Regions from separate parts of the Pseudomonas allii genome, predicted to be linked through region 3. Evidence: riboswitches for the same ligand, from Rfam matches in the RefSeq annotation. Region 3 holds a riboswitch; each other region holds the start of a gene.

Region 1 (9,924 bases), 310 kb from region 3:
TGCGTTCCTCCAGCAACTTTACGAAGCTGTTCAGGCTCTGCGACACCGTCCCCCGCCGCCAGATCAGCCAGGTGTGCAGAACCCGGAAGTTATCCGTCAGCGGCCACACACTCACCGCCGCCGACCCCGGCATGCTCTCCAGCATGCTGCGGGGCATCAGCGCCAGCCCGGCGCCGGCGCTGACACAGGCGAGCATGCCGTGGTAGGACTCGATCTCGAAGATCTTGCCCGGCACCGCGCCATCCTGTGAAAACCAGCGTTCAAAATGGTGTCGATATGAGCAGTTGGAGCGGAAGGTGTAGATGTTCTCGCCATTCACATCCTGGCCGCGCTTGATCGGCGCATGATGCAGCGGCGCAATCACCACCATCTCCTCCTCAAACACCGCCACTCCCTCCAGCGTGGCATGCAGCACCGGCCCGTCGACAAACGCCGCCGCCAAGCGTCCCGACAACACGCCTTCGATCATCGTGCCCGACGGTCCGGTGCTCAGGTCCAGCTCGACCTTGGTGTGCTTCTGGTTGTACGCCGCGAGCAACGCCGGGATACGCACCGCCGCCGTGCTTTCCAGCGAACCGAGGGCAAACGCGCCCTGGGGCTCCTCCCCCGCCACCGTCGCACGGGCTTCCTGCACCAGGTCGAGGATGCGCCGCGCGTAGACGAGGAAATTCCAGCCCGCCGGCGACAGGCGCAAGCGGCTTTTCTCGCGGATAAACAATTCCACACCCAGGTCCTGCTCCAGTTGCTTGATACGCGTGGTCAGGTTCGACGGCACACGGTGAATCAACTGCGCGGCGGCGCTGATGCTGCCTTGCTCGGCAACGGCCTTGAAGATTTCCAGCTGCACCAGGTCCAAGTCATTCTCCAATCGTGAATGTATTGCTTAATATTATTCAGTTTCCAGAAAAGATCTAGCCCCGTAGGCTGAACCCAATCTCATCATTCAGCAGGACGGTGCCATGAACGCGACGACCCACGCCCTCTCGATCAACCCGGCCACCGGCGAAACGGTTGGCAGCTACCCATATGAAACCGCGCAGCAACTGGACGCCGCGCTCGAGCGCGCCACCCTCGCCTTCCGCACCTGGCGCCGCCAGCCGGTCAGCCAGCGCGCCGAGTTGCTGCTGAGCCTGGCCAGCGCCCTGCGCGAACAAGCCGAAGACATGGCGCAGATGATCACCCTGGAAATGGGCAAACCCATCGCCCAGGCCCGTGCCGAAATTGAAAAATGCGCGCAACTCAGCGAATGGTACGCCGCCCACGGCCCGGCCATGCTCGCCCCGGAACCGACCCTGGTGGACAACGGCAGCGCCCAGATCGAATACCGCCCGCTGGGCCCGATCTTCGCGGTGATGCCGTGGAACTTCCCGGTCTGGCAAGTACTGCGCGGCGCCGTGCCGACCATGCTGGCCGGCAACACCTACGTGCTCAAGCATGCGCCGAATGTGATGGGCAGCGCTTACCTGATCCAGCAGGCGTTTCGCAAAGCCGGTTTCGCCGGAGGCCTGTTTGAAGTGGTCAACGTGACCAACGACGGTGTGTCCAAGGCCATCGCCGACCCACGCATCGCCGCCGTCACCCTCACCGGCAGCGTGCGCGCCGGTATCGCCATCGGCTCCCAGGCCGGCGCCGCGTTGAAAAAATGCGTGCTGGAACTGGGCGGCTCCGACCCGTTCATCGTGCTCAACGACGCCGACATCGATGCCGCCGTGCAAGCCGCGCTGATCGGCCGTTTCCAGAACAGCGGCCAGGTCTGCGCCGCCGCCAAGCGCCTGATCATCGAGCAAGGCGTGGTGGAAGCCTTCACCGCCAAATTCCTCGAAGCCAGCCGCGCCATGGTGATGGGCGACCCGACTTCAGCCACCACCTACATCGGCCCGATGGCCCGCTTCGACCTGCGCGACGAGTTGCACGGCCAGGTCCAGGCCACCCTGGAAGAAGGTGCGACCCTGCTGCTGGGCGGCCATAAAGTACCCGGTGCCGGCAATTACTATGCGCCGACCGTACTGGCCAACGTTACCGACCAGATGACCTCGTTCAAACAGGAACTGTTCGGCCCCGTGGCCTCGATCATCACCGCCCGCGACGCCGACCATGCGGTGGCCCTGGCGAATGACAGCGAGTTCGGCCTTACCGCGAGCATCTTCACCAGCGACCCGGCGAAGGCGCGGGACATCGCCAATCAGCTGGAAACCGGCGGCATCTTCGTCAATGCCTTCAGTGTTTCAGACCCACGGGTGGCGTTTGGTGGGATCAAGAAAAGTGGCTTCGGGCGTGAGTTGTCGCACTTCGGCGTCCGCGAGTTCTGCAATGCCCAAACCGTGTGGCTGGATCGCACATAAATCAGAGCAGCGCCTGACCCGTGGCGAGCGGGCTTGCCCCGCGTTGGGCTGCGAAGCGCCCCTGATGAAGACGCATGCGCTGTATCAGGCACACCTGGGCGCCTGGTGTCGGGGCTGCTGCGCAGCCCAACGCGGGGCAAGCCCGCTCACCACAGGAGTGCGGTCGCCTGAGGAATGCGGTCGCCTGAAAGTGTTTATGCACGAATATGACGCCGCACACACTGCACCAACCCCTCCAGCGCCTGCGACTTCACTGGCGCGAGCACACAGACCGTGTGTTCGCGCTGGTCCTCCTTCACCGTCAGGGTGTAATGCACCTGGCCCGGGTTACCCGGCGCGGGTTCACTGCTTTGCGGCAGCTGAAAGAAGTCGCACGCCGCGACCAACTGCCGCAACTCCTGCTGGTCCTGCTCGGGCAGGCTGTCCAGTTCAACCGTACGCGGCTTGGCCAGGCCCGGAAAAAAAGCAGGCCCGCCGTTTTCCTTCAGCGAAATTTGCATGGTTGCTCCTCACGTCAGACCGAAATACCGACCGCCTTCCAGCCCTCCTTGACCGCCTTTTGCTCATCCTTGTTCGCGCCATACAGGCGACCGGCAACATCGTAGGTAATGCGCGCAAAGCGCAAAAACCCCGAGTTCGGCCGCAACCGCGCATCGCGCAATGCGTCGTACCAGATGCGCCCGGCACGTTCCCAGGCAAACCCGCCGATTTTCGTCGCCACCTGGTAGAACGCGTGGTTGGGGATGCCAGAATTGATATGCACCCCGCCATTGTCCTCATAGGTCTGCACAAAATCATCCATGTGCCCGGGCTGAGGGTCCTTGCCCAGCAGCTTGTCGTCAAACGCGGTGCCGGGGGCTTTCATCGAGCGCAGCGCAACGCCTTTGATCTTCTTGGTAAACAGCCCTTTGCCGATCAGCCAATCGGCGTCCTCGGCCTTTTGCTTCAACGCATACTGCTTGATCAACGAACCGAACACGTCCGACAGCGACTCGTTCAACGCACCGGACTGATTGAAATACATCAGCTTGGCCTCATCCTCGGTGACACCGTGGGCCAGTTCATGGCCAATCACGTCGAGGGCTACCGTAAAGCGGTTGAACAACTCGCCGTCCCCATCACCGAACACCATCTGGGTCGAGTTCCAGAACGCATTGTTGTAGTTCTGGCCAAAGTGCACGGTAGCGTCCAGCGCCATGCCGGCATCGTCGATGGAGTTGCGGTCGAACACCTGATCGAAAAAGTCGAAGGTGGCACCCAGCCCATCATAGGCCTCGTCCACCGCAGCGTCGCCACTGACGGGCTGGCCTTCGCCACGGATCAGTTTGCCCGGCAGGCTGTCGCTGCCCTCGGCGCTGTAGATCGAACGCCGTTTGTCGGCGCCCATGGCCAGCGCCAGGTGCGCCGGGCCCTTGGCGGGCACCGCGACCATGCGCAGCGAGCGGAAGGTGCTGTCCTTGGCGCGGGTACGCAGCGCGACATCCCGTTGCGCTTTGTCGCCGTTGCGCGCGATCTGGTCGAGCATATACGGCGGGATCAGGCAGAAAATCGGGTTGCGGTGATGGCGATCACACATGGGCTGGCTCCTTGTTGGCGTGTGCTGAACGTCCGGGTGACCGTTTGAGGATAGCCCCCAGGGGTTGGTGCGCATGATCAATTGTCATTAACCTATGTTGCAGTCGTGTTTATCCAAGGAGGACTGACCGATGCCCGCACGTAAAACCAAAATCGACCTCGCCTACCGCCCCCGGCTCGCCGACCTGCGCCCGTTGATCGCGCCGAGCCCCACGCTGCTGAAGGCCAGGGCAGCGACACCCCGCGTCACCCCGGCCAAAGACTTGAAGGACCGGCGCGGTTACGCAGATGACTTTCTTGGCAGCTTCGGGGTGCCCTGGCCCACACTGGAGGAGGCGTTGACGAGCGATGCCCAGAAGCGCCTGGACTACACGCACTTCTCCATCACGATGTCACGTGCCAAGCGCCTCGCGCTGTATGTGGGCGTCAACATCGACGGCGGCCAGCATGTGGACATCATCCGAAGCAACGACACCTGGGCCTACGATGGCCGCCTGCCGGTCGACGCCCAAGTCGGCGAAGCGCTCTACGCCAGCAATGGCCTCGATCGCGGCCACCTGGTGCGCCGCCAGGACCCCAATTGGGGCGATGTGGCGCAAACCGCCAACCTCGACACCTTCCACTTCACCAACTGCTCACCGCAGATGAGCGGGTTCAACCAGAAGACCTGGCTGGAACTCGAAGACTACATCCTCGACAACACCCAGCGCTGGAAAGCCCGGGCCACGGTGTTCAGCGGCCCGGTGTTCGCCGACGACGACCGCGTGTACCGGGGCGTGCAGATCCCCAAGGCGTTCTGGAAAGTGGTCGCCTACCTCAGCGATGACGGCAAGCCTTCGGCCAGCGCCTACATGATCGATCAGAGCCGCGAACTGGGCCAGTTGGAGCTGGTGTTCGGCCAGCTGCGCACCTACCAGCGCAGTGTGATCCAGATCGAGCGCCTGACCGGCATCCGCTTCGGCAACCTGGCCGACTACGACGGCTTCAGCAACGAAGAACGCGCCACCGGCACGCGGATTGAAGCGCTGATCCAGGGGCCTGAAGACATTCGTCTCTGACCAACGCTTCACAGGTTGATCCGCGTTGACAACCGACACTCACCACGACGCGAAGCGAGCCGCTCTTGATCTGGCTGATACGATTCCATCAAGGGTGAGCACTGCAACTGTGGCGAGCGGGCTTGTCCCGCGTTGGGTTGCGAAGCGACCCTGGAAGGAGGAATGCCGTGAGTCAGGCACTCTTCAGTCGCAGGTTTTGGGGGCTGCTGCGCAGCCCAACGCGGGACAAGCCCGCTCGCCACAGGTCCGGCGCCGTACTCAGGCGAGTCAACGGGCTAGCCATCATTGCGCATTGATGTAATGAAACTGCGCCTGCGTTTTCTCGACTGTCGCACGCACGGCGTCTTTCTGCGCCTCAGTGCCTGAGTAGTAAATCTGCATACCCTTTAAGTTTTGCCCTTCGACTGCTTTGCCGATCACCGCAACATCAACCGGCGTGCTAGCACCGATAATCAAAAAGAACACATCGCCCAAGCGTTTGGCATCGAGCAGCTCTGCCCTGAGGTGCGCGGCATTTTGCTCACCCGCCATGGAAATCGCCAGGGTATCGCCGAACATACCGCTTTTGGGGATGCTCATCGTATGCAGCCGGAGCTTGTCCGACCCAGCCGGCATCGACTTGACATAGGCGGAGGCGGCCTCATCAAGAATCTGCTTTTCAGATTTACCCTGGGTGGCACAACCGACGAGAGCGGCGGCGAGGGCGAGCGCGACGAATAATTTCACTGTCTATTCCTTATGATAAAGCGATCCATGGGCTGCGCATCATAGGAGCCCCACCTTCAAAGCGCCACCGCTGGTTTCACGGCCTCCCGCTCGACCGCGTGATCGACTACCATACCGCGCCGGTTCCCAAACGGGACTAATAGGGAATACGAGGCGCGGTACACCCGCGCCAATCGGAACTGCCCCCGCAACTGTAGGTGCTGAGCCTGCTCCTCGATGCCACTGGACCTCGTCCGGGAAGGCTGGAGCGTGGCGACGACGCATCAGTCAGGAGACCTGCCGGCCCAAGCTCAATCACTAACCGGCGGGGTGTCCGGGAAGGACATTCTTGCCTGTCGCGCCCCCGGCGCCCGAGAGTGAATTTCCGAATGGCACGTACGCTTCACTCGGAGATCGCCCCATGCTGCCACGCGTTATCGCCCTGCTTACAGGTGTTGGCTTCTGTGCCCTGGCCCACGCCGCGCCCACTCACTACCCGCTGACCGTGGAAAACTGCGGCAGCCCGATCACCTTCCCGCAAGCCCCCGCCCGCAGCGTGACCATCGGCCAGGCCGCCACCGAGATGCTCTACGCCCTGGGCGTCGGCGATAAAGTGGTGGGCACCTCGCTGTGGTTCAACAGCGTGTTGCCGCAGTACAAGGCGCAGAACGACAACATCGAGCGTTTGGCCAACAACGAGCCGAGCTTCGAAGCGGTGATCGCCAAGCGTCCGCAACTGGTGGCCGCCGAGCTGGAATGGGTGGTGGGGCCGCAAGGCGTGGTCGGCACCCGCGAGCAGTTCCATGAACTGAAGATTCCCACCTACCTGCTACCCTCCGACTGCGAAGGCAAGGACAACCTGGTGGGCGCCGATGGCACGCGGCTGGAACCGTTTCGCATCGAGACCATTTATAAAAGCATCAGCCAACTGGCGCAGATCTTCGATGTACAGGATCGCGGCCAGCAGTTGAACGATGAACTCAAGGCGCGTCTGGCCAAGTCCGTCGCCACCGTGCAGGGCAAAGGCCTCAAGCAGGCCAGCGCGCTGGTGTGGTTCTCCAGTGCCGAGATGGCCAGCGACCCGTACGTGGCTGGCCACAAGGGTATCCCCGAATTCATGCTGCAAACCCTGGGCGTTTCCAACGTGGTGCAGTCGGATGAAGAGTGGCCAGCCGTGGGTTGGGAAACCATCGCCAAGGCCAACCCGACCTTCCTCGTCATCGCCCGCATGGACCGCCGCCGCTACCCGGCCGACGACCATGAAAAGAAACTCGCCTTCCTGCGTAGCGACCCGGTCACGCGCAACATGGACGCGGTGAAAAACAACCGCATCATCATCCTCGACGCCTTGGCGTTGCAGGCCAGCATCCGCATGTTCGACGGCCTTGAACAACTGGCCACGGCCATCGACGGCTACGACCTGCCAAAATGATGCGCACCCTGCTCGCCCTGGCCCTGCTCCTGGTTGCCGTGCTCGCCGGCGTGGCCATCGGCGAAACCGCCATCTCGCCACAGGTGGTGCTCAAGGTACTCGCCAACAAACTGTGGGCCGCCGGCTACGTGCTCGACCCCATCGATGAAGGCGTGGTGTGGAATTACCGCCTCACCCGCGCCCTGGTCGCCGCCGCCTGCGGTGCCGGGCTGGCGACCTGCGGGGTGATCCTGCAATCGCTGTTGCGCAACCCGCTGGCCGATCCCTACCTGCTGGGCATCAGCGCCGGCGCTTCGACCGGTGCGGTGCTGGTGGCGTTGATGGGGGTGGGCGGCGGTTTGATTTCGTTGTCGGCGGGCGCATTTGTCGGCGCGATGGCGGCGTTTGCCCTGGTGATCCTGTTGGCACGGGCCAGCGGTTCGGCCAGCGGCACCGGGCAGATCATCCTCGCCGGCATTGCCGGCTCGCAATTGTTCAATGCGCTCACCGCGTTCCTGATCACCAAGTCGGCCAGTTCCGAACAGGCCCGCGGCATTATGTTCTGGCTGCTCGGCAACCTCAGCGGCGTGCGCTGGCCCTCGGTGTGGCTGGCGGTGCCGGTGGCGGTCGTCGGCTTGGCCGTGTGCCTGTGGCACCGCCGGGCGCTGGATGCGTTTACCTTTGGCAGCGACTCGGCGGCGTCCCTTGGCATCCCGGTGCGTCGCGTGCAGTTTGTGCTGGTGGGCTGCGCGGCGCTGGTGACGGCGGTGATGGTGTCGATTGTCGGCTCTATCGGCTTTGTCGGGCTGGTGATTCCCCATGCCGTGCGCCTGTTGCTTGGCACCGGGCATTCGCGGCTGTTGCCCGCCAGCGCGTTGGGTGGCGCGTTGTTTCTGATCGCGGCGGACGTGCTGTCGCGCACGCTGATCAAGGGCCAGGTGATTCCGGTCGGTGTGGTCACCGCGCTGGTCGGTGCGCCGGTGTTTGCGCTGATCCTGATCGGCCGGAGGAATGCGCGATGAGCGTATTGAGCTGCCGCGGGCTGGGCTTCAAGGTGCGCGAGGCCGAGTTGCTGCGGGATATTCATCTGGACGTGCAGTTGGGTGAAACCCTGGGGATTGTCGGACCGAACGGTTCCGGCAAATCCACCTTGCTCAAGCTGCTCGCCGGCTTGCGTGCTCCGGCGTGCGGCGAAGTGCTGCTGGGCGGCCAGCGCCTGGGCACGCTGTCCCGCCGCGCCATCGCCCAGCAACTGGCGGTGGTGGAGCAACAGGCCGACACCGACGACGCCATCCGCGTGTTCGACGCCGTGGCCCTGGGCCGTACGCCGTGGTTGTCGGCATTAAGCCCGTGGTCCGTTGAAGACGACGCCATCGTGAAGCAAGCCCTGCACGACGTCGACGCCATCCACCTGGGCCACCGCGCCTGGCGCAGCCTCTCGGGCGGTGAACGCCAACGCGTGCACATCGCCCGTGCATTGGCGCAACGGCCGCAGATTCTGTTGCTGGATGAGCCAACCAACCACCTGGATATCCAGCATCAGTTGGCGATCTTGAAGGGTGTGCAGGCGCTGCCCGTGACGACCTTGATTGCGTTGCATGACCTTAACCAGGCGCTGACCTGTGACCGCCTGGCGGTGCTGGATCGCGGGAGGTTGGTGGCCCTGGGCAAACCGCTGCAAGTGCTGACGCCGCAGCGCTTGCAGGAGACGTTCGGGGTGCAGGCGCATTACCTGACGGACCCGTTTGATGGGGCGCAGATCCTGCGGCTGCGCCCGGCTTAATGCTGGAATAGCGGTTTATCGTGGCGAGCGGGCTTGCCCCGCGCTGGGCTGCGAAGCAGCCCCAATAAAGCCGCTGCATTCCTCCAGGTCGAACCGAGGCGCAGGGTTTCAGGGCTGCTTCGCAGCCCAACGCGGGGCAAGCCCGCTCGCCACATTAAGCCCGCTCGCCATAACAAGCCCACTTGCCACAAAAGCCCGCTCGCCACAGGTCTATAGGGACCGCTGCATATGCGTCGTCCGCCAGGCCGGGTCTGCTTCCACATCCACCACCTCAAACCCCTGCCGAACCCAGAACTCAATCGCCCCCGGCAAAAACGGGTGGGTATGCAGGTACATCACCTCAACCTCATCCGCCTGCGCCAGCGCTTCCAACGCACGATACAACTGCCCCGCCAAGCCAAAACGGCGAAACCCTGGCGCTACGAACAAGCGCACCACTTCCACCGTCTTGCGGCCCTGGTAATTCAGCTGCGGGAAACGCCCGTCATAGGGCAGATAGCCAATGGCAGCGACGATCTGGCCCTCATCACGTGCGATCAGAAATCGTCCATCGCCGTGCAGATAGATCGCCTCGAAACGCGCCAAGTCCGTCGGCATCCCCGTCGCTCTGAGCTTGGGGAAAAGCTCGGCACGGGCTTGCAACACGAACCTCAATACCTCAGGGATATCCGCCGCAGTGGCCACCTGAATGATCGGGCGTGAACTCATGCAACGGCTATCTGCGTAATCCCCACCACCTGCGCTTGCTCCAGAATTTCATCCGGGCTGGCATCCGCGGGCGGCAGGATCAAGCCATTCTCGGCGTCGCCAAAATGCAGCTGTAGCAGGTGCAATGCCGCTTCATGCACCGGCAATTGGGGTTGCTTGAGTTCGAACACATGGGTGCGGGACTCATTGTTGAACAAGTAATCGAGGGTGTATTCGCGCATGGGGAGTCCTTTTTAGAGAATAAGAGCAACCGAACAACCTGACTAATCGATCAAGTTTTAAGTTCCCAATTCATTTGCGCGCTCATAGCGAAGGTAACCATGGGCGTCTGTCCCCACCGCG
Region 2 (9,924 bases), 2.0 Mb from region 3:
AACGCCTACTACTGAGTAAGGCGTTCGCTGCGGACATAAAAAACGGCGCCCCGTGAGCGCCGTTTTTTTATGCTTAAAATTCAGTGAGTTGAGCCATCCACCTAATGTTGAATGTTAAGCGAGAAAATCGAGCTGTCAGATTTTTTGTTTTGTATTAATTTATTAAAATCAAAAGGTTATGTGTTTTTTGTGATGTTGATTGTCAAGGTCGATAAAGGTGCGCATGCCCCGCTCGGTACAACGATGACTCACTGAAACTGTCACTCGCCAACACCCGACCCACCACAATCAACGCCGTGCGCCGAAACCCCTTGGCCGCTACTTTTTCGGCAATGTCGCTGAGGGTGCCGACCGCCCAATCCTGATCCGGCCACGTCGCCCGGTGCACCACGGCAATCGGACAATCCGCCCCATAGTGCGGCGCCAGTTCGGCAACGATCTTGTCCAGGTGGTTGACCCCCAGATGAATCGCCATGGTGGTGCCATGTCGTGCCAAGCTGTCGAAATCCTCACCGGCCGGCATGCTGGTTTTATCCGCATAGCGGGTCAGGATCACGCTCTGGGCGATGTCGGGCAGGGTCAGCTCGGTTTCCAACAGGGCCGCGCAAGCGGCCACCGCCGTGACGCCAGGGATGATCTGGAAGGGGACGCCCAGCTCGCGCAAATAGCGGATCTGTTCGCCAATCGCGCCATACAGGCTGGGGTCACCGGAGTGCACGCGCGCCACATCCTGGCCCTTGGCATGGGCGGCCTTGATCAAGTCGATGATCTGTTTCAGGTGCAATTCGGCGCTGTTGACCAGCGTTTCTGCCTGATGACCTTCCAGTACCGCCGCCGGCACCAGCGAGCCGGCATAGATGATCACCGGGCAACTGCGGATCAGCCGCTGGCCCTTGACGGTGATCAATTCCGGGTCGCCGGGGCCTGCGCCGATGAAGTAGACGGTCATGGGGAATCCTGATGAAAAACGGGCGAGCATGAAATCTGCTCATGATCGGAAGCGGCGATTATCGGGTTTTCAGTCGGCGCACGCCAATGCAAATGTGGCCTGGGCGGTTTTCTGGCGGGTGATCAGCAGGCGCGCAGGGGCGTTGGCGAGGTGTTCGGCCAGGGCCAGGGCGGCGCTTTCGGCGATGCCGTAACAGCCGGTGTGGGCAAAAGCCACGTCCGATTGATGGCTCAACCGGTCTGCATAAATCGCCAGTTGTTCAGCGCTGAAGCACTGCAACGGCAGATTCAGCAGCGCGGCCAAGCCCAGCAGCCCGGGTTCTTCCTGTTTGCGATCAATGCTGGCCAGCGCGCTGACGCGGTGGCGCTCGATACCGCCCTCGATGAGGGCGGCGTCAAACAGGGCCAGCAGGGTGTGAACATCACAGCCCCGCTGGCAGCCCAGGCCGACGACCAGTTTCACGCCGAGTATTGATCGTCACGGTTACGCCGGAACAGCCAGGCGCTGATCAGGCCCAAGGCCAGCCAGAACGCCACGTTGGTCAACTGCGAAGCAATCTTGAACTGCGCTTCCAGTGCTTCCGGGGCCAGCATCGAATGCACTTCCGGTTGTGGCGCGCCGATCACGTGCGGCACTACGAGGATCGCGGCGCCCAGCGCCTTGAGCAGCCAGTTGCGCCCGAACACGATCAGTGCGATACCGGCAGCGGTAGACGCGGCGGTACCGATCCACCAGATCTGCCGTTGTGCCAGGTCAGCAGCTGCGGTGCCTGGCAGTTCGGGCGGCAGACCCAGGGTTGGCGCCAATACAAAGGTCGCGTAGCCCGCCAAGCCCCAGAGCAGGCCTTGGGCGGTACGGGTCGGTGCACGCAGGGTGTACAGGCCGGCCAGCATCAACGCGAAGCCAACGGCGACCACCAGGTTGCCGCCCGTGGTGGACAGCACGCGCTGCCAGCCGTCTTGCGGCTCCCAGGCTTCGGCGTCATGGGTATGTGCAGCCGCACCTTCGGCGTGCTCGTGCACCTCGGTCGCTGCCGGGGCCTTTTCAAAGGTCTCCGCCTGCAGGATCAGCGGGGCGACCCAGAAACTTTGCAGCAAGGTCAGCAGCAGGGCAGCCAGAAGGCCGGTGAAACCTGCGGTTTGCGCAATACGCTTGATCATGTCGGCAGGTCTCAGTGGCACGGGAACGCGGCGCTGTGGCGGGTATCGTGGGCAGCGTTGTGTACTGCCTCAATGTGCGAGAAACCGGCGAAGTACACCAGGCACGCACCGAGGATCGACGCACCGATGGCGGCGGTCAGGCGTTGGCTCAGGGTAGAGGTGCTGCTGGCGGAGTGCGAAGTGCTGCTGATGATCGACATGGCGCGTCCCTTTCAGGTGTCAGGGTGAAACGAGCGCATGAAAACCCCGCGAGCCGGGCACGCAGGGCTTTGAACAGCGCCCGCCCACCGCGGGTTTGTTATCTGATTTTTTCGGGCCGGTCTCCGGGCTTGCGAGGGGCTCAATGCCTGAAAACGTCGCCTTCCCATGCCGCCTGGCACAGTGGATATGACGTTTCGCTCGCTTACCGTTGCGGGGGCAGCACCGGACTGTCATGCGTGTGCATGAGTCACCGGTTTCCCGTTTCACCCTTTGCAGGGCACCCGAAACAAGATGTGTAGGAGAGCATGGGGGTGGGAGGGGAGTCAATTGGGTATGTGGGTACATATCCGTTATTTGGGTAACGGCGGCTTATGGTTCCGCCCCTACGGCGGCCCACGTATTCAAGCCTGCGTTCGGCCTGCGTGTTTGACGGGGCGCCCCAGATCAAAAACAAGAGCGCGGCGGCCTTAGAGCCGACCGGATTGTATGGGCGGTACTCGGTCAAAGTGTGGGAGGGGGCTTGCCCCCGATGGCAGTGTGTCAGTCACTGCTGAGTTGGCTGACACACCGCCATCGGGGGCAAGCCCCCTCCCACAGTTTGATCTTCATGTATCAGTTGAAGGGTGGTTTGCTCTGGATCTGGATCTGGATCTGGATCTGGATCTGGATCTGGATCTGGCTGTGGCTGTGGCTGTGGCTCTGACTTTTGATCTGCTTTTGATTTTGATCTTAGCCGCCCCGCGCCATGGATGGCGCGGGGCGGCGGCCCCCCAAATCCCTGTCGGATTACGGGCATACCGAGCCTAAGCGAGGTGCCGAGTGTTGGAGCAAGAGCCCTTTGCTTACTTTGGGCTGGGCCGGCATTCCGGCTTTTCCAAAGTGAGCCGCCGTAAGGGCGGAACCAATATCAGCCGTTACCGCAGCAACGGATATGTACACAAGCCAACCCAACCCCATCATTGACCATCCCCCAAGCACTGCGTAGCCTTGCACCCTCGAGGTTCTTCGGCCCAGGCCGAAGCTAAGAAGGGAACGCGGTCCAAGCCGCGGCTGCCCCCGCAACTGTAAAGGGTCCAGTTGACTGCCACGCCACTGCCGACAAGGCGGGAAGGCGCAGCCAGCGCCGGTCGCAAGACCTGCAAGCCCCAAGCCAGGAGACCTGCCTCGCAACCGATTTTCTACTTCAACCGGGCGGGGTGATCCGGTGACGAAATCCGCTGCTGCGCGCCGTCGCAGCGCCAATCGTCCCATATGCCCGCCCCCAAGGGCATCCGATGAAAACACTGGCCAAACTCCCCGTCACCATCGTCACCGGCTTCCTCGGCTCGGGCAAGACCACCCTGCTGCGCCATATGCTCGACAACGCCCAGGGCCGTCGCATCGCGGTGATCGTCAATGAATTCGGCGAGCTGGGCATCGACGGTGAAATCCTCAAGCAATGCGCCATCGGTTGCACCGAAGAAGAGGCCAGCGGCCGCGTCTACGAATTGGCCAATGGCTGCCTGTGCTGCACCGTGCAGGAGGAGTTCTTCCCGGTAATGCGCGAACTGGTCGCCCGTCGCGGTGACCTTGACCATATCCTTATCGAAACCTCCGGCCTGGCGCTGCCAAAGCCGTTGGTACAAGCCTTCCAGTGGCCGGAAATCCGCAGCGCCTGCACCGTTGACGCGGTGATCACCGTGGTCGACAGCCCGGCCGTCGCCGCTGGCACCTTCGCGGCATTCCCGGACCAAGTGGACGCCCAGCGCAAGCTCGACCCCAACCTGGACCACGAATCGCCGCTGCACGAGCTGTTCGCCGACCAACTGGCCAGTGCCGACCTGGTGATCCTCAACAAGACCGACCTGATCAGCGCCGAAGACCTGGCCCGCGTGCGCCTGGAAGTCGCCGAAGAGCTGCCGCCGGCGGTGAAGATCGTCGAAGCCAGCAGCGGTCGCTTGCCCCTGGATGTACTGATCGGCCTGGGCGCCGGTTCCGAGGAGCACATCGACGGCCGCCACAGCCACCACGATCATCACCACGAAGGTGAAGACGACCACGACCACGATGCGTTCGACTCGATCTCCATCGACCTGCCGCAAGCCGACGAAGCGCTGCTGCTCGACGCTCTGACGCAACTGGTGGTGCAACACGGCATCCTGCGCGTCAAAGGTTTCGCCGCCATCCCGAACAAGCCGATGCGCCTGCTGATCCAGGGTGTGGGCACGCGGTTCGACAAGCACTTCGACCGTGCCTGGGGCGCCGACGAAGCGCGCACCACGCGCCTGGTGCTGATCGGCCAGGAACTGGACGCGGCGGGCCTCGAAGCGCAACTGCGCGCCGCGCTCAGCGTCTGACCCATGCACCTGCTCAGGACCCAGCCCGGTGGTTTCGTCTCGGACGACAATATTGCCGACCTCGGACAAACCCCCGCTGACCTGGTGATCCTGTGCAGCGGCGATTCCAGCCTGGCACTGCTGGCCGAAGCGGCCCAGCAGTTGCCCGACGACTACCCGAGCCTGCGCCTGGCCAACCCGATGCAGGTGCAGAACCATGCCTCGGTCGACCTGTACGTCGATGAAGTGCTGCGCCATGCCAAGGTCATCCTGATCTCGCTGCATGGCGGTATCGGTTACTGGCGCTACGGCATCGAGCGCCTGGTGGAACTGGCCGAGCTCGGTGTGCAACTGATCCTGGTGCCGGGGGATGATCGCCCGGACCCGGAACTCAGCGGGCTGAGCACCGTCGGTGCAGAAGAACGTGATCGGCTGTGGCACTTCCTGCGTCAGGGCGGCCTGGGCAATGCCCTGGATTTCTATCGCTGCCTGGCCAGCGCTTACCTGGGTCGCGACTATGCCTGGGGCGAGCCACACACCCTGCCACGCACGGCGATCTATCACCCGCACCATGCCAACGCCCGCCTGAACCATTGGCAGGCAGACTGGAACGCCGACTGGCCGGTGGCGGCGGTGCTGTTCTACCGCTCCCATTTGCAGGCGGCCAATACCGGTTTTATCGATGTGTTTTGCCAGCGCCTGCACGCGGCGGGCCTCAACCCGTTACCGATGGCGGTGGCCAGTTTGAAAGAACCCGGCTGCCTGGCGGTGGTCGAGGAGCTGCTGGATGAGGTCGGCGCGGCGGTGATCCTGAACACCACCGGCTTCGCCCAATCCAGCCCTGAAGCGCCGCATTTGCGCCCGTTTCGCCGCAATATCCCGGTGATCCAGGCCATCTGCGCCCAGGACAACCAGCCCGGCTGGGAAGCCAGCGAGCAGGGCCTCGGCCCCCGCGACCTGGCGATGCACATCGCGTTGCCGGAGCTGGATGGACGCATCATCAGCCGGCCCATCAGCTTCAAGGACCTGGCCTGGCGCAGCGAGCGCAGCCAGTCGGATGTGGTGTGCTACCGCGCCGCGCCCGAACGCATGGATTTTGTCGCCGAGCTGGCGCGGCGTTGGGTCGAGTTGGCGCGGGTGCCGAATGCGGATAAACGCATTGCGCTGATCCTCGCCAACTACCCGACCCGCGACGGTCGCATCGGCAACGGTGTGGGCCTGGATACGCCGGCGGCGGCGCTGAATATCCTGCGTGCCTTGCAAGCCGAAGGCTATCCGCTGCCGGACGTATTGCCCGACAGCGGCACGGCGCTGATCCATGATTTGCTCGGCGGCGTCACCAACGACCTGGACAGCCTCGACCTGCGCCCTTGCCATCAAAGCCTGGGCCTGGACGAGTACGAGACGATGTTCCAGCGCCTGCCCGAAGCCAATCGCCAGGCGGTGCTGGAACGCTGGGGCACCCCGCAAAACGATCCGATGTGCCGCGACGGCCGCCTGATGATCGCCGGCCTGCGCCTGGGCCTGACGTTTGTCGGCATCCAGCCGGCGCGGGGTTACCAGGTGGACGCCAGCGCGGTGTACCACGACCCGGACCTGGTGCCGCCCCACGCTTACCTGGCGTTCTACTTCTGGCTGCGCCACACCTACGGCGCCCACGGCGTGATCCACGTGGGCAAGCACGGCAACCTGGAGTGGCTGCCGGGCAAGGGCGTGGGCCTGTCGGAAAACTGCTGGCCCGACGCATTGCTGGGGCCGCTGCCGAATATCTACCCGTTTATCGTCAACGACCCGGGCGAGGGCGCCCAGGCCAAGCGGCGCACCCAGGCGGTGATCATCGATCACCTGATGCCGCCGCTGACCCGTGCCGAAACCTATGGCCCGCTGCGCAACCTGGAGCTGCTGGCGGACGAGTATTACGAAGCACAGTTGCTCGATCCGCGCCGTGCCCTGGAACTGCAAAAGGACATCCTCAAGCTGGTGCGCGAAACCCGCATCGACCAGGAACTTGAGCTGGAGAGCGATGCCGATGCCGCTGTGTGGCTGCCGCGCCTGGACACTTACCTGTGTGACTTGAAGGAGTCGCAGATCCGCGACGGCCTGCATATTTTTGGCGAGTCGCCCGAGGGCCGCCTGCGTATCGACACCTTGCTGGCGCTGCTGCGCATCCCGCGTGGCGATGGTCGAGGCCCGCAGTCGAGCTTGCTGCGCGTGCTGGCCAAGGCCTTCGAACTGGGCTTCGACCCGCTGGACTGCGCCCTGGCTGAGCCCTGGACCGGACGCCGGCCGCTGGTGCTGCAGAAGATCGATGGGCAGTTGTGGCGCACCGCCGGTGATACCCGCGAGCGCCTGGAGCTGTACGCCGCGCGGTTGATCGAGCAAGCCCTGGAAGGGCCGCTTGAACAGCTGGAAGAACCCGGCTGGGAAGATGTGAAAGCCGTGATCGAAAGCCTGCGTATTGTCGTGGCGCCTCGGCTGGATGCCTGTGGCCCGGCGGAAATGCGCGGATTGCTGGATGCCCTGGGCGGCCGTTTCGTACCTGCTGGCCCCAGTGGTGCGCCGAGTCGTGGGCGTTTGGATGTGCTGCCCACTGGGCGCAACTTTTTCACCGTGGATGTGCGCAACCTGCCCACCACCACCGCCTGGCGCATCGGTTTCCAGTCGGCCAACCTGATTCTGGAGCGGCACCTGCAAGACCATGGCGACCACCTGCGCCAACTCGGCTTGTCAGTGTGGGGCACTGCGACTATGCGCACCGGCGGCGATGACATCGCCCAGGCCATGGCGCTGATGGGCGTGCGTCCGGTGTGGGCGACGGGCAGCCAGCGCGTGGATGACTTTGAAATCCTGCCGATCAGCCTGCTCGACCGCCCGCGGGTTGACGTGACGTTGCGTGTATCCGGCTTCTTCCGTGATGCCTTTGCCAACCTGATCCGCCTGTTCGATGCGGCGGTGCAGGCGGTGGCTGCGCTGGACGAACCGGATGATCTGAACCCCCTGGCTGCCAAGGTGCGTAGCGAGCGTGAAGCGTTGCTGGCGTCCGGCCTGGATGCAGAGGCAGCAGCAAAACAGGCTGGCTGGCGCATCTTCGGTGCCAAGCCTGGCGCGTATGGTGCTGGTGTGCAAGGCGCAATCGACGGGCGACTGTGGCAAAGCCGTGAAGACCTGGCTGAGGTTTACCTGAACTGGGGCGGCTACGCCTATGGCGCTTCGGATGACGGCACCGCTGCCCGCGCGCAATTCGCCCAGCGCCTGAGCCAGGTGCAGGCCGTTTTGCAGAACCAGGACAACCGCGAGCACGACCTGCTCGATTCCAATGACTACTACCAATTCCAGGGCGGCATGCTCGCCGCCGTGGAAACCCTGAGCGGCGACAAGGCCGCCAGCTACCACGGCGACCATAGCCAGCCGGACTTGCCGAAGATCCGCACATTGAAGGAAGAGCTGAACCGGGTGATCCGTTCCCGCGCGGCCAACCCCAAGTGGATCGAAGGCGTGAAGCGCCATGGCTATAAAGGTGCGTTTGAAATGGCGGCGACCGTGGACAACCTGTTCGCCTTCGACGCCACCACCGCACTGATCGACGATCACCAATATGCATTGTTGGCCGACGCCTATTTGCTCGACCCCGACACCCGGGCCTTTGTGCAACAGCACAACCCCGATGCACTGCGCGACATGACCGAGCGCATGCTCGAAGCCCAGCAGCGTGGCCTGTGGCAGGAGCCGGGGGCATACCGCGAGGCGTTGGAAAACCTGTTGCTGGATATAGAAGAGGATGGCTGAGATGTCACGCCTGGCCTATGTGGCATGTGAGGCTACTGTGGCTGGTGTGGCTAGGCTAGTGTGGCGAGCGGGCTTGCCCCGCGTTGGGCTGCGAAGCGGCCCCAAAAAAAAGCGGGAGCGCTGCACACTCCAACGCGGGGCAAACCCGCTCGCCACAACAAGCCCGCTCTCCACAGGGCAGCTGCTGAACGATGAAATTGATCGAGGGTTTGCATGACTGATATTCCCCATTTCCCGCTGTCCGCCGTGGTCGGTGCCGATGACCTGAAACTGGCGCTGTGCCTGACCGCCATCGACCCGAAGATCGGCGGTGTGCTGATCGAAGGCCCGCGCGGCATGGCCAAGTCCACCCTGGCGCGGGGGTTGGCGGATCTGCTGGCCAGCGGTCAATTCGTGACATTGCCCTTGGGCGCCACCGAAGAACGCCTGGTCGGCACGCTGGACCTGGACGCCGCATTGGGTGAAGGTCGGGCCCAGTTCTCCCCCGGCGTATTGGCCAAGGCCGACGGCGGCGTGTTGTACGTCGATGAAGTCAATTTGCTGCCCGACCATCTGGTAGACCTGCTGCTGGACGTGGCCGCCAGCGGCACCAACCTGATCGAACGCGATGGCATTTCCCATCGCCATTCGGCGCGCTTCGTGCTGATCGGCACCATGAACCCGGAGGAGGGTGAGTTGCGTCCGCAACTGCTCGACCGCTTCGGTTTCAACGTCGCCTTGAGAGGGCAGACCTTGCCAGCCGAGCGTGGGCAGATCATCCGGCGTCGCCTGGATTTCGACAGCGACCCTCTTGCCTTCTGCGCGCAGTGGGACGCGCCACAAGCGGCATTGCGTGAGCGCTGCACCCAGGCACGGGCGCGGCTCGACAGCATTGCACTGGATGACTTGGCACTGGCGCAGATCACCGAGCGCTGCTTTGCGGCGGGGGTTGATGGCCTGCGTGCGGACCTTGTCTGGTTGCGCGGCGCCAGGGCCCATGCCGCGTGGCGGGGAGCCAGCGCCATCGCCGAGGAAGACATCCAGGCGGTGGCCGAATTTGCCCTGCGCCATCGCCGTCAGGAACAGTCCCCTCCGGCCAGCCCACCGAGCGAAGGGCAGTCGCCGAAATCCTCCGACACCTCCCCCGGTCAAGGCCAATGGGGCGATATGCCCGCACCGGCGCTACCCACGGGTGCACGCCGGGATGTGCCCACCTGGCCAAAAAAGCCCTAGGCATTCGCCCTCGACCTGACGCGGGGGCGGATGCGCGACCCAAGGCAGGGCGACTAGGCATCGGCAGGCACGGTAAGGCACGCAGCGCGAAGCAGGGCGCGATCAACTGGCCGGGCACCTTGCTCGGTGGTCGGCCACAAACGCGAGAGGACTTGCTGTTTCACCTGCGCAGTCGTGCGGCCCATGAGCTGTGGTTGGTGATTGTCGATGCGTCGGCATCCACCCGACGGCATCGAGCACTCACCGACGCCAAGGGCTTGTTGGCGCAGTTGTTTGATGACGCCTACCGCCAGCGGGCACG
Region 3 (9,924 bases):
TGAATCTGCCCACGCAATGCACGGTCGCTGATGCGGATAAAGCGCCAGGGCTGCATCAGGCCGACACTGGGCGCCTGGTGTGCGGCCTGGAGCAGGCGGTGGAGCAATTCGGGGGCGACAGTACCGCCGCTGAAGTGGCGCATGTCGCGGCGTTCGGCGATGGCACGGTAGACAGCCTGGCGGTCGGCCTCGGGAAAGGCGTTGTCAGTCATAGAGCTGGATCGGGCGCAAACAATGCGGCCACCGCCTTGGGATTGGATGGGAAATAGAAATGTACGTAGGACGCCGTCATCCGCCCCTGCCGGTATACCGCCTCGGCACCGCGCCCGCCGTTGGGGCTCAGGCCACGGGCAATCGGCTGCCATTCAGTGGTGGTCAGGGAATGGTGATAGGTATGGCCACGCAGGGTGCCTTCCGGCAATTCGACGCTTTGCAGGGCCAGGGCCGCCAGTTTCTTTTGCATCACCGCGTCGCCCTGCAACAGGCCGAGCAGTCCGGCGCGGGTGCCGTCGACATCGGTCAGCGAGTCCAGCAGATAGAGCATGCCGCCACATTCGGCGAGCAAGGGTTTGCCGGCCGCGTGGTGAGCGCGAATGGCTTCGAGCATCGGGATGTTTTCCGACAGCGCCTGGTGGTGCAATTCCGGGTAACCGCCGGGCAGGTAGAGGCTGTCGGCATCGGGCAACTGGCTATCGTGAATCGGCGAGAAGAACGCCAGCTCAGCGCCCATTGCGCGCAGCAGGTCGAGACTCGCGCCGTAGGTAAAAGCGAAGGCCTCATCGCGGGCCACGGCAATGCGAACGCCCTTGAGCAAGGGCTCAGCCTCGATCACTTGCGGCGCAGCGAACGTCACTGGTGGCGGCAAGGCGACTTCGCAACTGCTGCCCAGGGCTTGGGCGGCGGCGTCCAGGCGGACGTCGAGATCATTCAGCTCGCTGGCCTGCACCAGGCCGAGGTGGCGACTAGGCAGTTCGATACCGGTCTCGCGTGACAACGCGCCATACCAGCGCAGGCCCTCGGTGAGGCTGCCTTCGAGCAGTTGCGCATGACGCAGGGTGCCGACCCGGTTGGCCAGTACGCCGGCGAATGGCAGATCCGGCTGATAGCGCGCCAGGCCCAATGCCAACGCACCGAATGTCTGCGCCATGGCTGTGCCATCGATCACCCCCAGCACCGGCACGCCGAAGTGTCGTGCCAGGTCGGCGCTGGACGGTGTGCCGTCGAACAGGCCCATCACGCCTTCGATCAGGATCAGGTCCGCCTCCCCCGCCGCTTCCCACAGCAAACGACGACTTTCCTGCTCGCCCACCATCCACATATCCAACTGATACACCGGCGCACCGCTGGCGCGCTCGTGAATCATGGGGTCGAGGAAGTCCGGGCCGCATTTGAACACGCGCACCTTGCGCCCCAGGTTGCGATGCAAACGGGCAAGCGCGGCGGTGACGGTGGTTTTGCCCTGGCCGGACGCCGGAGCGGCGATCAACACGGCTGGGCAATGACGGGGCTGATTCAAAGTTCGACGCCCTTCTGTGCCTTGATGCCGGCCTGGAACGCGTGCTTGAGCATGCCCATTTCGGTGACGGTGTCGCCCATTTCGATCAACTCGGGTTTGGCGCCACGGCCGGTGACCACCACGTGTTGCATCGGCGGACGGGCTTGCAGGTCGCTGAGGACCTGGTCCAGGTCAAGGTAGCCGTGCTTGAGCGCGATGTTCAGCTCGTCCAGCACCACCAGGCCGATAGAGGGGTCTTGCAGCAATTCGCGGGAGACCGCCCAGGCGGCTTCGGCGGCGGCGATGTCACGCTGGCGGTCCTGGGTTTCCCAGGTGAAACCTTCGCCCATCACATGGAAACGCACCTGCTCGGGGAAGCGGCGGAAGAACAATTCTTCACCGGTGCTGTTACGCCCCTTGATGAATTGCACCACGCCGCACTGCATGCCGTGGCCCATCGCTCGGGCCAACATGCCGAACGCGGAGCTGCTTTTGCCTTTGCCGTTGCCGGTCAGCACCAGCAACAGACCGCATTCGTTGGGGGAGTTGGCGATGCGCTCGTCGATCACGGCTTTTTTGCGCAGCATGCGCGCCAGGTGGCGTTCGTCGCGGTCGGGGGAATCGGTCATGGCAGCTCTCCGTTGGGGCTGGACAAAAACGGCGGGCAGGGAAAAAGAAAAAACAGACAGCCAAGCATCGCCCACCGTGATGCTGTTGGATGTTGCAGGCCGGTCTCCGGGCTCATGAGTGGCGTGCTGCTTGAAGGCAGGCCAACGCTGCGCCTTCCCATATCGCAGGCGATACAGTGGCAAAAGGCAGCGTCTTGACTCATTTACCGTTGCGGGGGCAGCGCCGGAATCGCGGCGGCACTGTGTAGAAGTGCGCTCACTCACCGGCTTCCCTGTTTCACTCCATCGACCCGTGGGTCACAGAGCACCTGGAACAAGCGGCGAAGGGTAGTAGGTTGGGGGTGGAGCGTCAATTAAAGCAACTGCCTCACCTGTACTTGAAGCTGCCACAAAACAACTGTGGGAGGGGGCTGCCCCGATGGCGGTGGATCAGCCCATTGATCGTTAGCTGACACACTGCTATCGGGGGCAAGCTCCCTCCCACATTTTGATTCGAGTCTGGCGCTAAGGATTGCGTGCCAGGTTACCCGGCAACACGCGCTTGGCGCTCAGGTAGGCATTCTGCCAATAGGCCTTGGACAACGTATCCAGCTTCACGGTGCCGCCGGTTTGCGGCGCATGCACAAAGCGGCCTTCACCCACGTAGATCCCGGCGTGGCTGACCTGGGAACCGCCACCGGTGGCGAAGAACAGCAAGTCGCCGGTCTGCAGGTTCTGCTCGCTGACATCCTGGGCGCGCATCACGATCAGTTCACGGGTGGTACGCGGCAGGGAGATACCAGCGGCATCGCGGAAGACAAACCCGATCAGGCCACTGCAATCAAACCCGGAGTCCGGCGTGTTGCCGCCCCAACGGTAAGGCGTGCCGACCAGGCCCAGCGCACGGAAGAGTACGTCTTCGGCTGCGGGCGAGAAATTCTGGGTGGAATAGTTGAACACCGGCTTGGGCTTCACCGCTACGGGAGCGGGCGGCGGCGGGCGGCTTGCGCAGGCGCTGAGGAGCGCGGCGCAAACAATGAGAATAAGGCGGGCCGAGGTCGACATGTGCAGAACAATCCTGGTCTGGATGCGGCTTTCGCTGCCGAACGCTGAAAACCAGAACGCGCAAGCAAAGCTCGCGCGAACGGATTACAACAATGTCCAGGGATTCTAGCGCTTACACGTCAAACTTCAAGTATCACTTTAAGTTTACTTGCTAGCGGTAACCGTCGTCGGGGCCATGGCGAGTGCGCGCTTGGCTTCGATGAAGGTTTTGCTCCAGTAGCTGTCACCCAGGTTATCGACCCGGACACCGCCACTGCGACGGCTGCTGGAGTGGATAAACTGGTTATCGCCCAGGTAGATACCGGCGTGGCTGACACGACCACGGCCTGCCGTACTGAAGAAAAGCAGATCACCAGGCTTGAGGTTGTTGCGTGCGACTAACGGTGCATTCACGTTGATCATTTCACGGGTGGAGCGCGGCAGGTTCATGCCGGCTTCTTCGCGAAACAGATAGCCGATGAAACCGCTGCAGTCGAAACCGGCTTCAGAGGTGCCACCGAAACGGTAACGGGTACCGATCAGGGACATGCCGCGTTCGAGGATGCTGTCGGCCAGGACTGGAAGCTGGTAAGGCTTGTTGCCGGCGAAGTCGGCCAGTTCCTTTTCCGTTGCGACTTCTTCCTCATAAACAGAGGAAGATTGTGCAGCAACGAATTTTGCCTGATTTTGAACCTGTGGTTTCTGCTGATCTGCCACCTGCTGAGGGTGGGAGGCGCAACCAAACAACAGGGTAACGAGTGCGAGGGGCACGAGGGGTGCGAAGCGATTTAGCATGGGCACGACCGTGGCTGATATGTAAAGAAGTCGAGACTATGCCTTCTATCACATCGATTTGCAAATTCAATCGTGATCTATGTGACTTCGCAATTGGACTATGACATCTAAGCCGTAATTCCATTTATCGATTCGAAGGCGAAGCCAAACGGGCTGAAGCGCAGGTTTTCTGGCGCCCGTAAAATGACGAACCGCGTAAATTCAACGAGTTACCAGCCTAGCGTCTCTTTGAGAAATGGGATCGTCAATTTTCGTTGAGCCTGCAAGGACGCCTGGTCAAGCTGTTCGAGCAAATCGAACAATGCGCTCATGCTGCGGGTACCTCGAGTAAGGATAAAGTGCCCGACTTCATCGGTGAGGTGAAGGCCGCGACGGGATGCGCGCAGTTGCAGGGCACGCAATTTGTCTTCGTCGGACAGCGGACGCATCTGGAAGATCAGCGCCAGGGTCATGCGCGACTTGAGGTCGGCCAGCTTGATCGGCAACTCGCGGGGCGAAGTCGACGCGGCAATCAGCAGGCGCCGACCGCTGTCACGCAAGCGGTTAAACAGGTGAAACAGCGCTTCTTCCCAATCCGCCTTGCCGGCGATCGCTTGCAGATCGTCGAGGCACACCAACTCGTATTGCTCAAGATGGTCGAAGATGCCGATACCGCGGTCCATCAACTCAGCCAACGGCAGGTACACCGCCGGTTCGCCCATCTGCTCGAACCGCAGGCACGCAGCCTGCAACAGGTGGGTACGCCCTACGCCGTGCTTGCCCCACAGGTAGATCAGGCTTTCGGTCCACCCGGCGTCGGCTTCGCAGAGCCGCTCGACATAGCCGAGTGCAGCGGCATTGGCGCCTGGGTAGTAGTTGATGAAGGTGGCGTCGTCACGCAGACGCACACCCAAGGGCAGCTGAATCGGTTTCATGCTGACTGAACGGCTCCAAACGAACCGTTAGTGGCCTCTGTGTAAAGTTTGCAAAGTTTATACCCGTGACGCCGGGCGCACAATGCAACAGACCCCAAGCAAAATCAAAGGTTTGCGTTAACTTGTTGGATTTGTGCAGATTGTTTGACGGCCCGCCTCCAGAAATGACAAACCCGGCCTGAGCCGGGTTTGTGAAGAATCGGTTACAGATCGGGGTCTTCAACCCCCGTATACGCATCCGAATCCTTGTACAGATCGTGCACATGGCGCACCAGTACCATGATCACCGCCGCCACTGGCAACGCCAGCAGGATGCCAGTGAAGCCAAACAGCTCACCGCCCGCCAGGATCGCAAAGATCACCGCCACCGGGTGCAGGCCAATCCGATCCCCGACCAACAACGGTGTAAGCACCATGCCTTCCAACGCCTGGCCGACCATGAATACGGCCACGATCCCCAGCATCGGGTAAAGGTCACCGCCAAACTGGAACAAGCCCGCGACCAGCGCCGCGCCGATCCCAATCACAAAGCCCATATAAGGCACGATCGCGGCAAGGCCGGCAATCAGGCCGATCAACAGGCCCAGCTCCAGGCCTATAGCCATCAGGCCGGCCGCGTAGATGATCCCCAGGGCCAGCATCACCAGCAACTGCCCGCGTACGAAGGCGCCAAGCACCTCATGGCACTCTTCGGCCAGCGAGACGATGCGCTCCTCACGGTTGCGTGGCAGCAGGCTGCGGATCTTGGCCATCATGATGTCCCAATCACGCAGCAGGTAGAACGCCACCACCGGAATCAGCACCAGGTTGGTCAGCCAGCCGATCAACGCCAGGCTGGACGCAGTCGCCTGGCTGAGGATGACCCCGACGATGTCAGTGGTCTGGCCCATATGCTCGCTGATGGCCGCCTTGACCTTGTCGAACTTCCAGAAACCATCCGCCAGCCCCAGCTTGGCCTGGGCCCATGGCATCGCCGTGTGCTGCAGCCAGTCGAGCATCTGCGGCGCCAGCTCATACAAGCGGAACAACTGCTTGGCCAGCATCGGCACCAGGACCAGCACCAACGCCGTGATGATCAGGGTAAACAGGGCGAACACCGCCACCACGCCCCAGGTCCGCGACAACCCGGCCTTCTCCAAGCGATCCACCACCGGATCGAACAGGTAAGCCAGCAGCAACGCGACCAGGAACGGCGTCAGGATCGAATGCAGCAGGAACACAAAAACGCACAGCAGGACAAACCCGCCAAGCCACACCCAACGACGCGTATCCGCCATAAACCACTCCATCTATATAAAGAAGAAAACTGCTACCAACGAAAACGCAGTTGCGCCTGAGGTTCTGGTGCAGCAACCGGCTGCGCACCCTCCGCCACGGGTTGCTGGACCGGCGCCTCACCCGCAGGAACCTCCTGCAACTTGGCCAGGCTCAACTGAGTACGCAACTGATCGGCGCTGCCATTGACGCGGTACACGATGCGGTTGCCGTCCACTAACTGCGGCTGACCGCCGAAAGGCTCCAGCAGATGACCCAGCGCCGCATAACGTTCAAGGGTCATGCCCTGCACTTCCAGCAATTGTTCGGTGCTCACACCGGGCTTGACCGCAAAGCGCGGCGCCAGCTTCTGGCTGACCGCCAGCATCACCGCATCGGCCACGGCGCCGGTGTCAGCCCCTTGGGCCGTGCCTTGCTCACTTTTGTCGCCCAGCCACAGACGCCATTTGGCCTGCCATTGGCTGCCTTCCTGACGCGCATGCACCGCCAGCAAGGCGTCGGCGCCGTAACGCTCGGAGGCAGCGCGCAACGGTGTGGCGTCGGCGCTTTCCAGGTTCGGCGCGGTGGCGACCACCTGTTCATCCAGGTCACCCAGCGGCAGGCGCAGCGGCAGGCCACGATGTTGCGCCGCACGGCGCAGCGCCTGGGCAACGGTCTGGCCATCGCCGACCAGGCTGCTGCCTTCGGTGGAGTCGTTCAGCCACCAGCCAAGGATCGACGGCCGATTGCTGCCCCAGATCGACAAGCCCGCTTCACGCAGCACGCGATCGGTGCTCACCGGGTCGAAATCCACTTGCAGGCTTTCCGGCGGGCCGGCGTCATAGCCGTACTGGCTGATGATTTGTTGCGGATCCTTGCGAACGGCCGCCAGGCCCGGGCCATCAGCGGCCTTGGCGTCGCCGGTCAAGCGGATCACCAGGGTCTGCACGGCACGCTGGGTGGCCTGGTCGCGCTCTTGCGGCGATTGGCTGCTGACAGGCTCGAGTACTTGATAAAGGCCATTGAGGGTTTCGGCATGACTCGCCAGGCTGACCAACGACAAACAGCCTACAAAGAAGCACTTGAACAAACGCATGAAAGATTCCCGAACGACAAATTTAGCGGCTGGAACAGACCGCGTGAACTCGGCTTGGCAAGGCTGTGACCACAGCGACCGGTAAAACATTCACAGGGTCCTGGCAGTTTTTGTACTGTCATAACGATAGCGGTTTAAAGGCTATACCTTAATACGCGCCATGGCAGGGCCGATCAGCATTTTTTTAACCGGCTTTTTTTACCTATATGGCCCTGCCCGTCGGCCCGAGGATGGCCGCTGCCCCTCAAGCCTGATAAAATCGCGCGCCTTCGCAGACCGTCAACGGCAGGGCCCTTTACCAAAAGCGCCTGCCCGCTCGGTCGTTACCCAGAAATCCCCCCTAAAGGCCTGGATCATGAGCAAGCAACCCTCCCTGAGCTACAAGGACGCCGGTGTAGACATCGACGCCGGTGAAGCATTGGTCGAACGCATCAAGAGCGTCGCCAAGCGCACTGCGCGCCCCGAAGTCATGGGCGGCCTGGGCGGTTTTGGCGCCCTCTGCGAAATCCCGGCCGGCTACAAGCAGCCTGTCCTGGTATCCGGCACCGATGGCGTGGGCACCAAGCTGCGCCTGGCACTGAACCTGAACAAGCACGACACCATCGGCATCGACCTGGTTGCCATGTGCGTCAACGACCTGGTGGTGTGCGGCGCCGAGCCGTTGTTCTTCCTTGACTACTACGCCACCGGCAAGCTGAACGTGGACACCGCGGCACAAGTGGTCACCGGTATCGGCGCCGGTTGCGAACTGTCGGGTTGCTCCCTGGTCGGCGGTGAAACCGCTGAAATGCCAGGCATGTATGAAGGTGAAGACTACGACCTGGCCGGCTTCTGCGTCGGCGTCGTGGAAAAAGCCGAGATCATCGACGGCTCCAAAGTCGCTGCCGGTGACGCCCTGCTGGCCCTGCCGTCCTCCGGCCCGCACTCCAACGGTTACTCGCTGATCCGCAAGATCATCGAAGTGTCCGGCGCTGATATCGAGAACACCCAGCTCGACGGCAAGCCGCTGACCGACCTGCTGATGGCCCCGACCCGCATCTACGTCAAGCCACTGCTCAAGCTGATCAAGGACACCGGCGCAGTCAAGGCCATGGCCCACATCACTGGCGGCGGCCTGCTGGACAACATCCCGCGCGTTCTGCCAAAAGGCGCCCAGGCCATCGTTGACGTCGCCAGCTGGCAGCGTCCTGCGGTATTCGACTGGCTGCAAGAGCAAGGCAACGTCGACGAAACCGAAATGCACCGCGTGCTGAACTGCGGCGTCGGCATGGTCATCTGCGTGGCTCAAGAGCATGTTGAAACCGCACTGAACGTACTGCGCGAAGCCGGCGAGCAGCCTTGGGTCATCGGCCAGATCGCCACCGCTGCCGAAGGCGCGGCTCAGGTTGAGCTGAAGAACCTCAAGGCTCATTAATGTCTCAGACCTGTGATGTCGTGGTGCTGCTCTCCGGCACCGGCAGTAACTTGCAGGCCCTGATCGACAGCACGCGCACCGGCGACAACCCGGTGCGCATTGCTGCGGTGATCTCCAACCGCAGCGACGCCTACGGCCTGCAACGCGCCAGGGACGCGGGTATCAACACCCGTTCCCTGGATCACAAGGCGTTCGAGGGCCGCGAGGCCTTCGACCGCGCCTTGATCGAACTGATCGACGCCTTCAACCCCAAGCTCGTGGTACTCGCCGGCTTCATGCGCATCCTCAGCGCTGACTTCGTGCGGCATTACGCCGGGCGCCTGTTGAATATCCACCCTTCGCTGCTGCCCAAGTACAAAGGCATGCACACGCACCAGCGTGCGCTCGAGGCCGGCGACAGCGAGCATGGCTGCAGCGTGCATTTTGTCACCGAGGAACTCGATGGCGGGCCTCTGGTCGTACAGGCAGTGGTTCCGGTAGAGTCTGACGACTCGGCGCAGACGCTTGCGCAACGGGTTCACACCCAGGAACACAGGATTTACCCGCTGGCCGTTCGCTGGTTTGCCGAGGGGCGGTTGATTCTTGGTGACCAGGGTGCATTATTGGACGGTCAGTTACTCGCGGCCAGCGGCCACTTGATTCGAACCTAGGAGATTTTATGCGTCGCGCCTTGCTCTTCGCTTTTGCGCTGTTCGCCTTGCCAGCCGTGCAAGCAGCAGACCTTCACCCTTTCTCCGTCAGCTACACCGCCGACTGGAAACAGTTGCCCATGAGTGGTTCGGCCGAACGCAGCCTGTCCAAGAACGGCGACGGCTCCTGGACCTTGAATTTCAAGGCTTCCATGATGATTGCCAGCCTCACCGAAACCAGCGTGATCCTGTTTGACAAGGACACCCTGCAACCGAAGAGCTACACCTTCGAACGCGGTGGCCTGGGCAAGGCGAAGAAGATCAATCTGGACTTCGACCAGACCGCCAAGAAAGTCACCGGCTTTGAAAACAAAGACCCGGTCAACGTACCGCTGCAAAGCGGCATGCTCGACAAGTCGACCTACCAGTTGGCCCTGCAGCGCGACGTGGCTGCCGGCAAGAAGAGCATGAGCTACAACGTGGTTGAAGGCACTGACGTCGACACCTACGACTTCCGCGTAATCGGCCCGGAAAAAGTCCAGACCAAGGTCGGCTCCATCGACGCGATCAAGGTCGAGCGCGTGCGTGACCCGACGCAGAGCAAGCGCATCACCCAGATGTGGTTTGCCAAGGACCAGGGCGGCATTCTGGTTGCCCTGCGCCAGGTGGAAACCG

The links. Region 3 has a riboswitch for cobalamin ahead of cobO (cob(I)yrinic acid a,c-diamide adenosyltransferase). Riboswitches for the same ligand answer to the same signal wherever they lie in the genome.
Region 1: another riboswitch for cobalamin. It lies ahead of ACZ445_RS20585 (ABC transporter substrate-binding protein); the one in region 3 lies ahead of cobO (cob(I)yrinic acid a,c-diamide adenosyltransferase).
Region 2: another riboswitch for cobalamin. It lies ahead of ACZ445_RS12885 (CbtB domain-containing protein); the one in region 3 lies ahead of cobO (cob(I)yrinic acid a,c-diamide adenosyltransferase).

What each region holds. Positions count from the first base shown of each region.
Region 1 covers NZ_AP039450.1:4,506,650-4,516,573, forward strand. The annotation lists gene ptrR (putrescine utilization regulator PtrR) at 1-856, opposite strand, end outside; gene ACZ445_RS20560 (aldehyde dehydrogenase family protein) at 960-2,342, shown strand; gene ACZ445_RS20565 (protealysin inhibitor emfourin) at 2,537-2,842, opposite strand; gene ACZ445_RS20570 (M4 family metallopeptidase) at 2,857-3,918, opposite strand; gene ACZ445_RS20575 (DNA/RNA non-specific endonuclease) at 4,049-4,975, shown strand; gene ACZ445_RS20580 (hypothetical protein) at 5,258-5,701, opposite strand; cobalamin riboswitch at 5,805-5,999, shown strand; gene ACZ445_RS20585 (ABC transporter substrate-binding protein) at 6,102-7,112, shown strand; gene ACZ445_RS20590 (FecCD family ABC transporter permease) at 7,109-8,113, shown strand; gene ACZ445_RS20595 (ABC transporter ATP-binding protein) at 8,110-8,874, shown strand; gene ACZ445_RS20600 (GNAT family N-acetyltransferase) at 9,085-9,582, opposite strand; gene ACZ445_RS20605 (hypothetical protein) at 9,579-9,803, opposite strand; gene ACZ445_RS20610 (GNAT family N-acetyltransferase) at 9,861-9,924, opposite strand, start outside.
Region 2 covers NZ_AP039450.1:2,862,488-2,872,411, forward strand. The annotation lists gene nfuA (Fe-S biogenesis protein NfuA) at 1-15, shown strand, start outside; gene cobM (precorrin-4 C(11)-methyltransferase) at 203-949, opposite strand; gene ACZ445_RS12875 (cobalamin biosynthesis protein) at 1,019-1,411, opposite strand; gene ACZ445_RS12880 (CbtA family protein) at 1,408-2,109, opposite strand; gene ACZ445_RS12885 (CbtB domain-containing protein) at 2,121-2,309, opposite strand; cobalamin riboswitch at 2,407-2,610, opposite strand; cobalamin riboswitch at 3,292-3,491, shown strand; gene cobW (cobalamin biosynthesis protein CobW) at 3,585-4,646, shown strand; gene cobN (cobaltochelatase subunit CobN) at 4,650-8,411, shown strand; gene ACZ445_RS12900 (ATP-binding protein) at 8,625-9,623, shown strand; gene ACZ445_RS12905 (vWA domain-containing protein) at 9,548-9,924, shown strand, end outside.
Region 3 covers NZ_AP039450.1:4,821,603-4,831,526, forward strand. The annotation lists gene bluB (5,6-dimethylbenzimidazole synthase) at 1-212, opposite strand, end outside; gene ACZ445_RS21980 (cobyrinate a,c-diamide synthase) at 209-1,516, opposite strand; gene cobO (cob(I)yrinic acid a,c-diamide adenosyltransferase) at 1,513-2,124, opposite strand; cobalamin riboswitch at 2,205-2,451, opposite strand; gene ACZ445_RS21990 (C40 family peptidase) at 2,629-3,168, opposite strand; gene ACZ445_RS21995 (C40 family peptidase) at 3,313-3,942, opposite strand; gene hda (DnaA regulatory inactivator Hda) at 4,152-4,856, opposite strand; gene ACZ445_RS22005 (AI-2E family transporter) at 5,060-6,133, opposite strand; gene ACZ445_RS22010 (DUF2066 domain-containing protein) at 6,166-7,206, opposite strand; gene purM (phosphoribosylformylglycinamidine cyclo-ligase) at 7,562-8,620, shown strand; gene purN (phosphoribosylglycinamide formyltransferase) at 8,620-9,270, shown strand; gene ACZ445_RS22025 (DUF3108 domain-containing protein) at 9,279-9,924, shown strand, end outside.